DNA from 2 places in the Methylobacterium sp. WL7 genome. Region 2 is predicted to be linked to the other one. Evidence: predicted binding sites of a transcription regulator. Region 2 holds the regulator's gene; the other holds the start of a gene.
The links. The regulator PhoB, encoded in region 2, activates phosphate uptake and scavenging genes when phosphate is short. The targets are predictions, from matches to a motif close to TGTCATNNANCTGTCAT.

Region 1: phnC (phosphonate ABC transporter ATP-binding protein) is a predicted target of PhoB. The motif match lies at 3,553-3,569, and genes of this name have one in related genera.

The regions. Positions count from the first base shown of each region.
Region 1 covers NZ_VRVG01000032.1:31,500-39,331, forward strand. Annotated here, with positions in the region: gene FV233_RS11155 (autotransporter domain-containing protein) at 1-862, shown strand, start outside; gene FV233_RS11160 (ceramide glucosyltransferase) at 1,005-2,153, shown strand; gene FV233_RS11165 (DUF1045 domain-containing protein) at 2,180-2,866, shown strand; gene FV233_RS11170 (chloramphenicol acetyltransferase) at 2,859-3,491, shown strand; gene phnC (phosphonate ABC transporter ATP-binding protein) at 3,615-4,463, shown strand; gene phnD (phosphonate ABC transporter substrate-binding protein) at 4,590-5,519, shown strand; gene phnE (phosphonate ABC transporter, permease protein PhnE) at 5,545-6,426, shown strand; gene phnE (phosphonate ABC transporter, permease protein PhnE) at 6,423-7,292, shown strand; gene phnF (phosphonate metabolism transcriptional regulator PhnF) at 7,319-7,832, opposite strand, start outside.
Region 2 covers NZ_VRVG01000024.1:21,319-29,150, forward strand. Annotated here, with positions in the region: gene FV233_RS09135 (hypothetical protein) at 1-99, shown strand, start outside; gene FV233_RS09140 (protein-disulfide reductase DsbD domain-containing protein) at 749-2,902, shown strand; gene phoB (phosphate regulon transcriptional regulator PhoB) at 2,923-3,618, opposite strand; gene phoU (phosphate signaling complex protein PhoU) at 3,793-4,515, opposite strand; gene pstB (phosphate ABC transporter ATP-binding protein PstB) at 4,821-5,636, opposite strand; gene pstA (phosphate ABC transporter permease PstA) at 5,659-6,555, opposite strand; gene pstC (phosphate ABC transporter permease subunit PstC) at 6,568-7,545, opposite strand; gene pstS (phosphate ABC transporter substrate-binding protein PstS) at 7,632-7,832, opposite strand, start outside.

The DNA of each region.
Region 1 (7,832 bases), on a different contig from region 2:
TGGTGCGTTCGGCACGGCCGGCGGGGGCGGCAACGCCTTCGACCTCGACCGGCAGATCGCCGGCTTCGCGCTCGGCGCCGACATCCGGCTGCCGAGCGGGTTCAAGTTCGGCGTGGTCGGCGGCTACACCGAGGCCAACCTCGACAGCGCCGGCCGGCAGGGCGGCAATGCCCGGGCGGAGAGCGCGACGCTCAAGAGCGGCTTCGGCGGCGTCTACGGCGGGTACGAATTCGGTCCGGTCGCGGTGCGGCTCGGCGCCCTCTACGCCGACACCGACACCCGCACTCGGCGCAGCGTGCTGTACGGCCTGTCGGACAGCCCGACCGGGCATGGTGGCGGCCACACAATCCAGGGCTTCGGCGAGATCGGCTACCGGTTCACCCTGAGCGCGCCGGCGGCCCTGATGGCGAAGGACGGCCCGGCGCTGCAGCAGGCCTCGACCTATCTCGAGCCGTTCGTCGGCGCGGCCTATATCGGCATCCGGCGGGACGGGTTTGCGGAGACGGGCGGCGCGGCGGCCCTGGTGAGCTACGCGCGCGACTATGACCTCGGCGCGGTGACGGCAGGCGTGCGGGCGCAGACCAGCCTGGATCTGGGCTTCGGGCTTCCGGTGAAGGCCTACGGCCTGCTTGGCTACCGGCGGGCGTTCGGGGACGTGGTCCCGACGGCGCTGCTGAGCTTCGGCACCGGCCCGGCCTTCCTGAGCGCGGGGGTGCCGATCGACCGGGACGCGCTGGTCGCGAGTGCGGGGCTCGACCTGCGGGTGGCGCCGAACGCGACCCTCGGCGTGTCCTACACCGGCCAAGTCGGCGCCCGGGCGCAGGACCAGGCCGTGAAGGGCAACCTCACGCTGCGGTTCTGAGGGAGGCGCTGTCACACGGTTGACGCGGTCCGGCCGCTAGAGCCGTCCCCGATCACGTTGTGATCGGGGACGGCTCTAAGTCCTTGATTCAACGCGCTCGCCGGCGATCCGGGCCGATCACGGGCGTGAACAAGGGATCCGCATGATTGACCCCACGGTGTCGGCGTTGTCCCTCGGCGCGCTGTTGGCCCTGATCCAGATCGCCAGCATCGCGATCGCGGGCCGGCGCATCGGGACGGTCCACGGCGCGTCCACCTTCCCGGCCGGGGCCCCGGTCTCCCTGGTCCGGCCGCTCCACGGGGTCGAGGCGTTCAGCGACGAGATGCTGGCTCGCAGCTTCCGCCTCGCCTATCCGGCCTACGAGCTGATCTTCTGCGTGGCCGACCCGGCCGATCCGATCGTCCCGCGGGTGCAGCGCCTGATCGCCGACCACCCGCAGGTGCCGGCCCGGCTGATCCTCGGCGACGAGCGCGTGAGCGACAATCCCAAGCTGAACAATTGCGTGCGCGGCTGGCGCGCCGCCGCGCATGACTGGGTCGTGCTCGCCGATTCCAACGTGGCGATGCCGCCGGATTACCTCCAGCGGCTGCAGGCGGCCTGGCGGGCCGACACCGGCCTGGTCTGCTCGACCCCGGCGGGCGCCCGGCCGGGCAATTTCATGGCCGAGGTGGAATGCGCCTTCCTCAACACCCTGCAGGCCCGCTGGCAATACGCGGCCGAGGCGTTCGGCCTGGGCTTCGCGCAGGGCAAGAGCATGCTCTGGCACAAGCCGTTCCTGGAGGCCCGGGGCGGCCTTCAGGCGCTGGCCTCCGAGATCGCCGAGGATGCAGCCGCCACCAAGCTGGTGCGCGCCGCCGGCAAGCGCGTCCACCTCGTGGCGAGCCCGTTCGAGCAGCCGCTGGGACAGCGCGGCTTCCGCGAGGTCTGGGCGCGGCAGCTGCGCTGGGCGCGCCTGCGCCGGGTGACCTTCGCGCTGTTCTTCATCCCGGAGATCGGCAGCGGCGTCCTGTTGCCGGCGCTGCTGGTGGCGCTGTGGGCCGGCAGCCCGGCCGGCCTCGCGGGCGCTGCCGGCCTCGTCGGGCTGTGCTATGGCGCCGAGTACCGGCTCGCTTTCCGCGCGGGCTGGCAACGCGGGCCGCGCATGCTGGCGGCGTTCGTGGTGCGCGACGCGCTGATCCCGGCTCTGTGGCTCGGCGCCTGGGTGCAGAGCGCCATCGTCTGGCGCGGCAACGCCATGGATGTGCGCCCGCGCCGCGCCGGCGTCGACCGCGCCTGCGCGCCGACGGCGTGACCGCGCGGAAGGCCGGAGGTCACGACATGACGCGCCGTTACGCCCTCTACTGGCTCCCCCCGCCCGGCTCGGCCCTGGCCGCCTTCGGCAATGCCGTCCTCGGCTACGACAACGCCGCCGGCGCGCCGGTGCCGCATCCGCAGGCGCTCGGCGACCTCGCCGCCGTCACGGCGGGCGCCCGGGTCTACGGCTTCCACGCGACCCTCAAGGCGCCGATGCGCCTCACCCCGGGGGCCGAGGAGGCCGACCTCGTCGCGGCGGCGCGGGACCTCGCGGCCGGGCACCCGCCGGTGGCGCTCGGCCCGCTGGCCGTCGCGGCGCTCGGACCGTTCCTGGCGCTGGTTCCCGCGGCCCCGCCGCCGGAACTCGGGCTGCTCGCCGCCGAATGCGTCGCCGCCCTGGACCCGTGGCGGGCGCCGCTGTCCGAGAGCGAGCGCGCCAAGCGCCGCCCGGAGCGCCTCGATCCGCGCGGCCGCACCCTGCTCGCCCGCTGGGGCTATCCGTATGTCTTCGAGGCCTTCCGGTTCCACATGACGCTGACCGATGCGCTGCCGGATCCCGACCGCGCCGCCTGGCAGCGCCGCCTGACCGACGCCTACGCGGCCACCGGCCCGGAGCCCGCGGTGATCGACGCCCTGAATGTGCTCGTGCAGGACGGGGCCGAGCCGTTCCGGCTGCTGGCGCGCCTGCCGTTCGGAGACGCGCATGGCTGAGCGGCATCTCGGCCTCCAGCCGGCCGTCGACCCGAGCGCCCGGATCGTCGAGTGCCATCTCGGCCGCTACACCGAGATCGGCGCCCGCACGCGCCTGACCGAGACCGTGCTCGACGATTATTCCTACATCGGCCAGGACGGCGAGGTCATCTACACCACCATCGGCAAGTTCTGCTCGATCGCCGCCGCGGTGCGGATCAACCCGGGCAACCACCCGATGGAGCGCGCGAGCCAGGCGCATTTCACCTACCGGGCCCAGGCCTACTGGCCCGAGGAGGCGGACGAGGACGCGTTCTTCGCGCGCCGCCGGGCCAGCCCGGTGACCATCGGGCACGACGTCTGGATCGGCCACGGGGTGGTGGTGCTGCCCGGCCGCAGCATCGGCACCGGCGCGGTGGTCGGGGCGGGCGCGATCGTCACGCGGGACGTCCCGGCCTACACGATCGTCGTCGGCAACCCGGCCCGGCCGGTGCGCCGCCGCTTCCCCGAGCCGGTCGCCGAGCGGCTGGAGCGCCTCGCTTGGTGGGATTGGGACCACGAGCGCCTGCGCAGGGCGCTGCCGGATGTCCGCGCGCTGCCGATCGAAGAGTTTGTGGAGCGGTATACGAGTTGGTCGGGGACCTAGGGAGAAACCGGGTCGGGCGTCGCGGATTTTGGTGCGCCGACTAAAGAAATCATTTCGTATTCGTCATTCAACCGTCGTGGAAGAGGCGTTTAGCTGCCTCCACCCCGCAGCGGATGGAAGTTTATGCTCGTCGTCGAGGATCTCACGCGTCAGTACGGCGGCCGCCTGGCCGTGGACGGAGTCTCGCTGCGGATCGAGCGCGGCAGTTTCGTCGGCGTCATCGGCCGGTCTGGAGCTGGCAAATCAACGCTCCTGCGCCTGATCAACCGCCTCGCGGACCCGAGTTCCGGGCGCATCCTCCATGACGGTCGCGACATCACCGGCCTGAGCGGTCGGCCGCTCCGGGAATGGCGCACCCGCTGCGCCATGATCTTCCAGCAGTTCAACCTCGTCGGCCGTCTCGACGTGATGACCAACGTGCTGATGGGCCGGCTCAGCCATGTGCCGACCCACCGCTCCCTGCTCCGGCTGTGGTCGGACGAGGACAAGGCCATGGCGCTCGCCGCCCTGGAGAGCTTCGACATGGGCGAGTTCGCCGGCCAGCGGGCCGACGGCCTGTCGGGCGGCCAGCAGCAGCGCGTCGCCATCGCCCGGGCGCTGGTGCAGGAGCCCGAGATCCTGCTCGCCGACGAGCCCGTGGCGTCCCTGGACCCGCGCAACACCCGGCTGGTGATGGACGCGCTGGCGGCCGTGAACCGGCGCTACGGCATCACGGTCCTGTGCAACCTGCACTCCCTCGACCTCGCCCGGGCCTATTGCGACCGCCTCGTCGGGCTCGCCGCCGGCCGGGTGGTGTTCGAGGGCGGCCCGTTCGACCTCACCGAGGACGTGGCGCGCCGGCTCTACGGCCTGGAGGCGGGCGAGGTGCTGGACGATTCCCCGGAGCGCGAGGCCGAGCAGCGGGCGGCCCTGCCGGGGCTGCCCGGCCTCGTCCCGGCCCAGCCCATCCGCGAGGCCGCCATCGGCGCCTGAACCGGGCGCCGGTCGCCGGCGCACCGGGCTCGAGGCACCCAACAACGACGGATGGAAACGCCCGACCGGGCGCGCCGAGCGCGCGGCCGGACGATCCCGCGCTTGAACAGACCCGAGGACCACCCGATGATCACCCGACGCACCCTCGCCGCCGCCGCGGCGTCGCTCGCCCTCTTCAGCCTGCCGGCCGCCGCCCAGGAGTGGAAGGCCAAGTATCCCGAGCTGACCCTCGCGGTCATCCCGATGGAGAATGCCAGCGGCACCAACGACCGCTACGCGCCCCTGGCCGACTACCTGACGAAGACGATCGGTGTGCCGGTCAAGCTGCGGGTCGCCAGCGACTACGCCGCGGTGATCGAGGGCCAGCGCGCCGGCAACATCCAGATCGCGTTCTACGGGGCCGCTTCGTTCGGCCGGGCCGTGATGACCGGGGTGAAGATCGAGCCGCTGGTCAACCCGCAGCACGAGACCGGCGCCTCGGGCTATTACTCGGTGCTCTACGTGCTGGCTTCCAGCCCGTACAAGACGGTGGCGGATTTGAAGGGCAAGAACCTCGCCCTGGTCGACCCGAACTCCACCTCCGGCAACCAGGCGCCGCGCTTCTTCCTGAAGCGGGCCGGCTTCGACGTGGACAGGCATTTCGGCAAGGCGGTCTTTGCCGGCAGCCACGAGAACGCCGTCCTGGCCCTGACCCAGGGCACCGTCGAGGCCGCCGCCAACCTGTGGAATTCCGAGACCGACACGATGGTGACCCGCATGGTCGCCAAGGGCGTCCTGAAGAACCCGGACGGTACGCCGATGAAGCAGTCCGACTTCCGGGTGGTGTTCAAGTCCGACTTCCTGCCGGAGGGCCCCTACGCCGTGCTGGCGAGCCTGCCGGACGACCTGAAGGCCAAGATCCGCCAGGCCTTCCTCGACCTGCCGAAGGCCGACAAGGCGGCGTTCGACAAGCTGTCCGACGGCAAGGATCTCAGCCTCACCCCGGTGACGCTCAAGGATTACCAGCCGGTCATCGACATGCTGAAGTTCAACGACGAGCAGCGCAAGAAGTCCTGATCGCGGTCCTGAGGAGGCGCCGGCCTTGCGCGGCCTGACACCCCTGCCGCCGGAGCGGGCAGCCGCCCTCTCCGGCCTGTACGCGGCGGCGAGCGGCTCCGCCCGCCGCCGCACCCTCGCGAGCTTCGCCGTCCTGGCGGTGCTGGCGCTCCTGGCGGGCCTCGCCGCCGAAGTCCGGCCGCTGGTCTTCGTCGAGAACATCGGCAAGTTCACCGCCTATATCGAGCAGATCTGGCCGCCGATCGGCCTCGATCACCCGCTGGAGGACGTGCGCGCCTGGTACTGGGGCCTGCCCGGCTGGCTCGCCCTGCTCGGCGAGACGCTGCTGATGGCGTATCTCGGAACCCTGCTCGGGGCGGTCGCGGGCTTCGCCCTCAGCTTCGTCGCGGCCGCCAACCTGGTGCGGTCGGCCACGGTTCGCTTCCTCGCCAAGCGCGTCCTGGAGGTGTGCCGCACGATTCCCGACGTGGTGTTCGCGCTTTTGTTCGTGATCGCCTTCGGCCTCGGCCCGATGGTCGGCGTGCTGGCCCTGGCGATCCACACCACGGGGGCGCTGGGCAAGCTGTTCTCAGAGGTGGTCGAGAATATCGATATGCGGCCGGTCGAGGGCCTGTCGGCCTCGGGCGCCAGCTGGCTCGAGACCGTGCGCTTCGCGGTGCTGCCGCAGGTGCTGTCGAACTTCGTCTCCTACGCGCTGCTGCGCTTCGAGATCAACGTGCGCGGGGCGGCGGTGCTGGGCTTCGTCGGCGCCGGCGGCATCGGGCAGGAGTTCCTGGCCGCGATCCGCAACTTCTACTACGCGGATGTCAGCGCGATCCTGGGGCTGATCATCCTGACCGTCGTCGGCATCGACCTCGCCACCGAGCGGGTCCGGCACCGGCTGACCGGCCCGGAGGAGGCCCGATGAGCCGCGCCGGAACCGAAATCCTGCGGGCGGCGGCCCGGGCCGATCTCGCGCGCCTGCGCGCCCGCTATCCCGCCCAGTTCCGGACCGATCGGGCCGCGCGCCTGCGCCGGCTGGCGGTCCTCGCGGGCCTGGCCGGGCTTGCCGGCTTCGGCGCCTGGCAGTTCGAGATGTCGCCCGCCCGGATCCTGTATGGGCTCGGCCGTCTCGGCACCTTCGCGGTGCTGATGCTGCCCCCCTCGCCGGAGGGGCATTTCGGCACCTTCGTGCACGCGCTGGGCGAGACCCTGGGCATCGCCTTCCTGGGCACCCTGACGGCGGCGATCCTGGCCTTCCCGGTGGCATTGCTGGCCGCCCGCAACGTCGTGCCCAACCCGTTCGCGCATTTCGCCGTGCGCCGGGGCCTCGACGTGATGCGCTCGGTCGACGTGCTGATCTGGGCGCTGATCTGGATCAACGTCGTCGGCCTCGGCCCCTTCGCGGGCATGCTCGCCATCGCGTGCTCGGATTTCGGGGCGTTCGGCAAGCTGTTCTCCGAGGCGATCGAGACCTGCGACCGGCGGCCCGGCGAGGGTGTCGTCGCCTCGGGGGGCTCGACCCTCCACCGCATCCGCTTCGGGTTGATCCCGGGGGTGCTGCCGGTCCTGGCGAGCCAGGTGCTGTACTTCTTCGAATCGAACACCCGCTCGGCGACGATCATCGGCATCGTCGGGGCGGGCGGCATCGGCCAGTACCTCACCGAGCTGATCCGCGTACTGGAGCTGAAGCAGGTCGCCTTCCTCGTGCTGATGATCCTCGCCACCGTGGCGGCGATCGACTGGGTCTCGACCCGCCTGCGCCGGGCGATCATCGGGCCGGCGGCCCGCTGACCGGCTCCAACCCGGCGGCGTGCGCTCTAGCCGCCGATCACCAGCTCGACCCGGTCGGCGGCGAACAGGGTGCGGTTCGCCTGGATCGGCGCGCCAGCGGTGTCGATGTTGACGCTCGACACCACCATGACGACCCGCCCGGGGGCGATATCGAGGCGCTCGGCCTCCTGGGCGTCGGCCGGGCGGGCGCGGATCCGCGTCGAGAGCCGGGTGTAGTCGTGGACCCCGCAGGCCGCGAACGCCCGGGTGATCGAGCCGCGCTCGGCATAGGCTGCGGCGAAATCGGAGAAGCGCGGCAGGGGCAGCCAGGTCTGGGCGGTTGAGATCGGGGCATCGTCCGCCCGGTGGATCGTCAGCAGTTCCAGGATCGGCGCCCCCGGCGCGATCGCCAGGGCCGCCGCCTGCTTCGGGCCGGCCGGGACGGTGGCGGCGGCGAGCAGGTCGCCCCAGGCCTCGCGCCCCGCCCCGGTGACGATCTCCGAGAAGCGGGTGCGCGAGCCGATCGGATAGGCGAGCGGCGCCTCCTCCACGAAGGTGCCG
Region 2 (7,832 bases):
CTAGCTATCAGCCAAGCTTTGCGGAAGGCGGGCGAGCCGTTGCGTATCGTCGTCCAGTACGCTGAACAGCGCGAGCTTGACGAACTTGACGCTGATTAATCCTGACCATCTGTTCGTACAGGCAGATGCTTTTCTTCTTCAAATCGATCGTGGCTCGTTACGTCAAGCCGAGTTGCGTCGGGCATTTTCGAATGTCTACTACGGATTGTTTCACGCGATCTTGACTGCCGCAGTTGATGAGGTGGTCGGCAGAAGCGTGCGAGGAAGTCCTATTGGGACCCTGGCCTATCGCTCAATATCCCATCAGCGATTGAGAATTCTATGCGAATAAATTGAAAAAATCTCGAACAGAAGATCAAATCTTGCGAACCCATCGGCGGGTTCGATGTTTATATGCGAACGATAGCCCGGCCGGTAATTGAGTTGCAGGACAAGCGGCACGCCGCCGACTACGATCCGTCCCTGTCGTTCTATGCAAACCGACGCGCGGGCGGCCCTCCAGACGGCCCGATCCGCGGTCAACCGGCTGGCCCATCTGAGGGCGGATCAGCGACGGGCGTTCCTCAATCTCATCCTGTTCGAGCCCCGCTGAGCGATCCCAGCGGCGTCATGGTCTCGGCCTCACCGCGCTGAGCGGAGGACAGGGCGCTGACCCCCGCGCTATAAGAGGCCTCGTCACGGAAAAGCCCGCGCCGGTCCCGAAGACATCCGGGTGAAACCGCGACGGCCCCGCGCGCGAAGGGACAGCATGATCCGCCGCCTCGCCTTCCTGCTCCTGATGCTCGCCGCGAGCCTGTCGGCTGCGTCCGCGCAGGGGTTCCGCACGCCGCCCGACCTCGTGCGGGCGAGCCTCGTGGCCGAGCCGGTCGCGGTGGCCGGGGCGCAGCCGTTCACCCTGGCGGTGCGGATGCAGGTGAAGCCGGGCTGGCACGTCTACTGGCGCAATCCGGGCGATTCCGGCCTGCCGCCGGAGGTGACGTGGACCCTGCCGGCGGGCTTTAACGCGGGCGCGATCCGGTGGCCGGCCCCCGAGCGCATCGCGATCGCGACGCTGATGAACTACGGATACGAGGGCGAGGTCACCCTGCTCGTGCCGGTCACGCCGCCGCCGAGCCTCGACCCGGCCGATCCGGTGCGGATCCAGGCCAAGCTGACCTATCTGGTCTGCGAGACCGAATGCGTCCCGGGCTCCGCCGACCTCGCCCTCACCCTGTCGGTGGGCGAGCCCCGGCCCGATGCCGAGCAGGCCGCCCTGTTCGAGCGCGCCCGCACCGCCTTGCCCACCCCGGCGCTCTGGCCGCTGCAACTCTCGAGTCAGGGCGACACCCTGCAGCTCGACTTCGCCGCGCCCGGCCTCAAGCCCGAGACCATCAAGGCCGCATCGTTCTTCCCCTATTCCGAGACCGCGATCGATAACGCCGCCGCCCAGGTGATGCGCGTCGACGAATCCGGACTGCACCTCACCCTCGCCCGGAGCACCCCTACGGATCCGGCACCGGCGGCCCTGCCGGGCGTGCTCACCGTGGACGAGGAGACCGGCGGCGGCACGCACCGCCTCGCCTTCGCGTACGGGGACGAGCCGGTGCTGCCGGCCCCTGCGGCTGCGCCCGAGGCTTCCGCCGCAGCCCAACCGGTCGCCCCGGTTTTCGACGCGCTGACCCTGGCGACCGCGGCGGGCCTGGCCTTCCTGGGCGGGCTGATCCTCAACCTGATGCCCTGCGTCTTCCCCGTCCTGTCGATCAAGGTGCTCGGCCTCGTGCGGCATGCCGGCGAGAGCGCGGCGCGCGTGCGCCTGCACGGCCTCGCCTACACGGCGGGCGTGCTGGCGAGCTTCCTCGGCCTCGCCGGCCTGCTGCTCGCCCTCAAGGGCGGCGGGGCCGCGATCGGCTGGGGTTTCCAGCTGCAATCGCCTTCCGTGGTGGCCGGGCTCGCCTATCTGCTGCTCGCCATGGGCCTGAGCCTGTCGGGGGTGGTCCATGTCGGCGGACGGCTCGCCGGCATCGGCGACGGGCTGGCCCGGCGCTCGGGCCTGAGCGGCTCGTACTTCACGGGCGTGCTCGCGACCCTGGTCGCGACCCCCTGCACGGCGCCGTTCATGGGCTCGGCCGTGGGTTTCGCGCTGACCCAGAGCGCCGGCGTCGCGCTTGCGGTGTTCGCCTGCCTGGGCCTGGGCCTCGCCCTGCCCTTCCTAGCGCTGACCCTGTGGCCGCCGGCCCTGCGGGCGCTGCCGCGGCCGGGGGCCTGGATGGAGACCCTCAAGCAGGTTCTGGCCTTCCCGGTCTACGCCACGGTGGCGTGGCTGATCTGGGTCCTGGCCCAGCAGGTCGGCCCGCAGGGGCTGCTGGCGGCGCTGATCGGCCTCGTGCTGGTGGGCTTCGCGGCCTGGGCCTGGGAGCACGGACGCGCCGCGGCCCCGCGGGTCGGCCCCATCGTCCAGGGCGTCGCGCTGCTCACGGTCGCCGCCGTCGCGGCGCTGACCCTGAGCCTCGATCGCGACCGGGCCGTGCCCGCCGCCCAGGCCGCCGCCGACGGCGTCGAGCCGTTCACGCAGGCGCGTCTCGACGCCCTGGTGAACGCGCGGCGGCCGGTCTTCGTGAACATGACCGCCGCCTGGTGCATCACCTGCGCGGTCAACGAGACGACCTCGCTGTCCACGAAGGCCGTGCGGGCCGCCATGAAGGATCGGAGCGTCACCTACCTGAAGGGCGACTGGACCAACCAGAACCCCGAGATCACCCGCCTGCTTGAGGCGCATGGGCGCAGCGGCGTGCCGCTGTACCTACTCTACACGGGCGCTGGGGAGCCGCAGGTGCTGCCGCAGATCCTCACCGAGGGAACGGTGCTGGCGGCCTTGGAGGCGGTGCCGGCCGCGTCCGGCAAGAGCGCGGCGCTGGTGCGCTGATTGCGACGAGCAGGAAGGGTTCAGGCTTCGAGGGAAAACGTTTCGTCGAAGGCATAGCCCGAGCCCCGCACGGTGCGGATCGGGTCGGCCTGCCGCGGGGCGTTGAGCGCTTTGCGCAAACGCCCGACATGCACGTCCACGGTGCGCTCGTCGATATAGACGTCGTGGCCCCAGACTCCATCGAGGAGCTGTTCCCGGGAAAACACCCGGCCCGGCGCCAGCATCAGGAATTCGAGCAGCCGGAATTCGGTCGGTCCGAGATGGAGTTCCTCGCCGGCGCGTCGGACCCGGTGGCCGGAGCGGTCGAGCTCGATGTCGCCCGCGGCCAGACGGTCGGCGACGTGGGCCGGCTTGGCCCGGCGCAGCAGCGCCCGAACCCGGGCCAGCAGTTCCGGCACCGAGAACGGCTTGACGATGTAGTCGTCCGCGCCGGTCCCGAGCCCGCGGACCCGGTCGCCCTCCTCGCCGCGAGCGGTGAGCATGATCACCGGCAGCCGCTCGGTCTCGCGTCGGGCCCGGATGCGACGGCACAGCTCGATGCCGGAGAGGCCGGGCAGCATCCAGTCGAGCAGGACCAGGTCGGGCGTGCGCTCGGCCAGGAGCAGTTCCGCGTCGTCACCGCGGCTCGCCGAATCTACCAGGAAGCCCTCGGCCTCCAGGTTGTAGCGCAGCAGGGTGGTCAACGCCTCCTCGTCCTCGACGATCAGGACTTGCATGCTCACGTTCGATAACCTGTTCCGAATTCGGCACGCATCGACTCAACCGCGCCGGAGGGCCCGGACGCGCCGATGGTGCAGTAGGCGCCGCAATCCCTCAACCCACGCGCCACTCCACTCGGGATTTGTCCCACGAGGTGGAGTGCGCGCTGCAGAGGCACCGCGACCCGCATGTCACGGGGCCGGGGCGGAGGGCCCGACCGTCGCATAGTTCGACGCGTCGTTCTTCGGCCGCTCCCCCGCCAGCGTCTCGCCGGTGGCGAGGTAGTGGATCGTCTCGGCGATGTTGGTCGTATGGTCGCCGATGCGCTCGACGTTCTTCGCGCAGAACAGCAGGTGCGTGCAGAACGAGATGTTGCGCGGATCTTCCATCATGTAGGTGAGGAGTTCGCGGAACAGCGAATTGTACAGGGCGTCGATCTCGCCGTCCCGCTCCCAGACATCGTAGGCCGCCTTGATGTCGCGGCTGGCATAGGCGTCGAGGATGTCCTTGAGCTGGGCTTCCGCCAGGTCGCTCATATGGCGCACGCCCAGCACGATCTTCTGCGCGGGCGCCTGATCGGAGATCGCGACGACCCGCTTGGCGACGTTCTTGGCGAGATCGCCGATCCGCTCCAGATCGCCGGAGACGCGGATCGCCGAGATGGTCTCGCGCAGATCGATCGCCAGCGGCTGGCGCCGGGCGATGAGCAGGACTGCCCGCTCCTCGATGTCGCGCTGGAGCGCGTCGAGGCGCTTGTCGGCGAGGATCACCGCCTGGGCGAGCGTATCGTCCCGGCGGACCAGGGCGTCGGTCGCCTCGGCGGCCATCTTCTCGGCGACGCCGCCCATCTCGGAGATCGAGCGGCGGAGGTCATCCAGGTCGGTGTCGTAAGAACTGACGATATGGCCGGGCATGGTGGATCCTTCGATGGCGTCCCGCAAACCTTGATCCGCGAGGTCTGGCGGAAACCCGCCGCTGCGATCACGGATACCGATGTGCGTTTCCCGGTACCCAGTCCCTTGCGTAGTTCACGTCATGATGCGGAGCGGATCGGCTTTCGGTATGCGACGACAAACAATCGGAATAGGCCGATGTTCCCAGATCAACGCAGCATGTCTCGGAGTAGCGCCCGGTCGTCTTCCGATCGGGCGCGGCCCCTCGTCTTGAAATCGGCGGGTCGACATGTGCCGATCCGGTACTCAACTCTTAAGCGAATTGCTTAGCCGAACCGGCCGGTGATGTAATCCTGGGTGCGTTGCTCGACAGGATTCATGAACATCCGGTTGGTCGGGCCGAACTCGATCAACTCACCCAGATACATGAAGGCGGTGAACTGCGAGATGCGGGCAGCCTGCTGCATGTTGTGCGTGACGATCACGATGGTGAATTCGTCGCGCAGTTGCTCGATCAACTCCTCGATGCGGCCCGTGGAGATCGGGTCGAGCGCCGAGGTTGGCTCGTCGAACAGGATAACCTCCGGGCTCTGGGCCACGGTGCGGGCGATGCACAGGCGCTGCTGCTGGCCGCCGGAGAGGCCGGTGCCGGCCTGGCGCAGCTTGTCCTTCACCTCGTCCCAGAGGGCGGACTTGCGCAAAGCCTGCTCCACCCGCCCGTCGAGCTCGGATTTCGGCAGCTTCTCGTAAAGGCGCAGCCCGAAGGCCACGTTGTCGTAGATCGACATCGGGAACGGCGTCGGCTTTTGGAAGACCATGCCGATCCGCGCGCGCAGATCGTTCAAGTCGACGGACGGATCGAGCACGTTCTGGCCGTCGAGCATGATCTGACCCTCGGCCCGCTGCTCCGGGTAGAGGCTGTAGATCCGGTTGAAGCAGCGCAGCAGGGTGGACTTGCCGCAGCCGGACGGTCCGATTAGGGCCGTGACCTGCCGGTCGTGGAAGTTGATGTCCACGTTCTTCAGCCCGTGGAAGCTGCCGTAGTAGAAGTTGAGGCCCTTCACGGCGATCCGGACCGCACCGCCCTCGTTGGCGTGGTTGCGGGTGAGATCGACCGTGGGGATCGCGGAGGCGGCGTTCATCGTCGTGTCCTCGAGAAGGGTCTTAGCGCGACATCTGCGGCTTGATGACGAGACGGGCGATGATCGACAGCACCAGGATCGTCGCGGTGATGAGGAGCGCCCCGGCCCAGGCGAGGCTCTGCCAGTTCGGATAGGGCGAGAGGGCGAACTGGTAGATCATGACCGGGAGGTTCGCGACGCCGCCCATCAGGTCGGGCGAGAACCACGAATTGTTGTTGAGCGCGGTGAACAGGAGCGGCGCCGTCTCGCCGGCGATGCGGGCCAGCGCCAGGATGATCCCCGTGACGATGCCGGCCGAGGCCGCCCGCCAGGTGACGCTGATGATCACCGTCGAGGGCGGGGCGCCCAGCGCAGCCCCGGCCTCGCGCAGGGTGCCGGGCACCAGGCGCATCATGTCCTCGGTCGTGCGCACGATCACCGGCACCGCGATGATGGCGAGCGCCACGCCGCCGGCCCAGCCCGAATAGGTCCCCATCGGCCGGACCATCAGGGTGTAGACGAACAGGCCGATCAGGATCGACGGTGCCGAGAGCAGGATGTCGTTGAGGAAGCGGATCAGCCCGGCGATCTTGGAGAACCGGCCGTACTCGGCCAGGTAGGTCCCGGCCATGACGCCGATCGGCGTCGCGACCGTGATCCCGATTCCGGTGAGCACCAGGCTGCCCAGGATCGCGTTGGCGATGCCGCCGCCCTCGGAGCCGGGCCCCGGGGTCGGGTGCATGAACATGGCGGGCGTGAAGCCCTGCACGCCCTGGATGATCAGCATCAGCAGGATCGAACCGAGCACCACGGCGCCCACGATCGTGGCGACCAGGCAGGCGGTGCGCAGCACGCGGTCGGCGATCCGCCGGCTGGGGCGGACACGTCCGGAGCGGCGCGGCGCGGCGGTGTTGAGGGCCATGGGGTTGGACGCGTCCATCGTGAGCCCTCCTCAGGCAGCTTTGACGCGGCGCGTCAGCAGCCGGGCGATGATGAGCACCACGAAGGTGATGACGAAGAGAATGCAGCCCAGGGCCATCAGGGCGTTGAGCTGAAGTCCGTCAGCCTCGTTGAACTCGTTGGCGATGCGCGACGCGATGGTCGAGCTCGGGTCGAAGATCGAGGCCGAGAGGCGGTTGGCGTTGCCGATCACGAAGGTCACCGCCATCGTCTCGCCGAGGGCGCGCCCGAGGCCGAGCATGATCGCGCCGATGATCGAGACGGAGGCCTGCGGGACCAGCACGTGGCGGACCACCTCCCAGGTGGTGCAACCGATGCCGTAGGCGCTCTCGCGCAGAACGGTCGGGATCTGGTCGAGCATGTCCCGGGCGATCGAGGCGATGAACGGCACGATCATGATCGCCAGGATGATGCCTGCGGTGAACACGCCGACCCCGGACGGGACCCGGGCGTAGAACAGCGTGCCGACGATCGGCATGCCCTCGACGATGTTCGACACCGGGATCTGGACGAAGCGCGCGAAGAGCGGCGCGAACACGAACAGGCCCCACATGCCGTAAATGATGCTCGGCACCGCGGCGAGCAGCTCGATGGTCATCGCCACCGGCTTGCGGGCCCAGCCCGGGCAGAGCTGGGTAAGGTAGACGGCGATCCCCAGGGAGACCGGGACGCCGATCAGGAGCGCCAGGGTGGCCGAGGCCACGGTCCCGATCACGGCGACCAGGGAGCCGTACTGCTCGGTCCCGACGTTCCAGGCGCTGGAGGTCAGGAAGGCGAAGCCGAATTCCCGGAAGGCGGGCCAGCCGCCATAGAGGATCGAGCCCAGGATTCCGGCAAGCACGATCAGCACGAACAGGGCGGCCCCGTAGGAGCAGACCCGGAACAGGGTGTCGAGGCTCCGGCTCGGTCCCTTGCGCGCGGCAGCGGCGCGAGGTCGGGCGAGGGCAATCGTCTCGGTCAAAGCGGACATCCGCGATTCTCTGCGAAGGGAGGCGTGGTAGCGCGGTGCGGGCCGCGATGCGAGGGAGGGGGCTTCAACCCCCTCCCTCCTCTTACTCACATGTTGAAGACGGGCTTACCGTCCTTACCCTTCACGGTTTTCCATTCTTCGTGGATCAGGGCGACGACATTGTCCGGCAGCGGCACGTAATCGAGGTCCGCGGCGAGTTTGTCGCCGTTCTTATAAGCCCAATCGAAGAACTTCAGCGTATCTGCGGCCTTTGCCGCGTCGGCCGATTCCTTGTGGACGAGGATGAA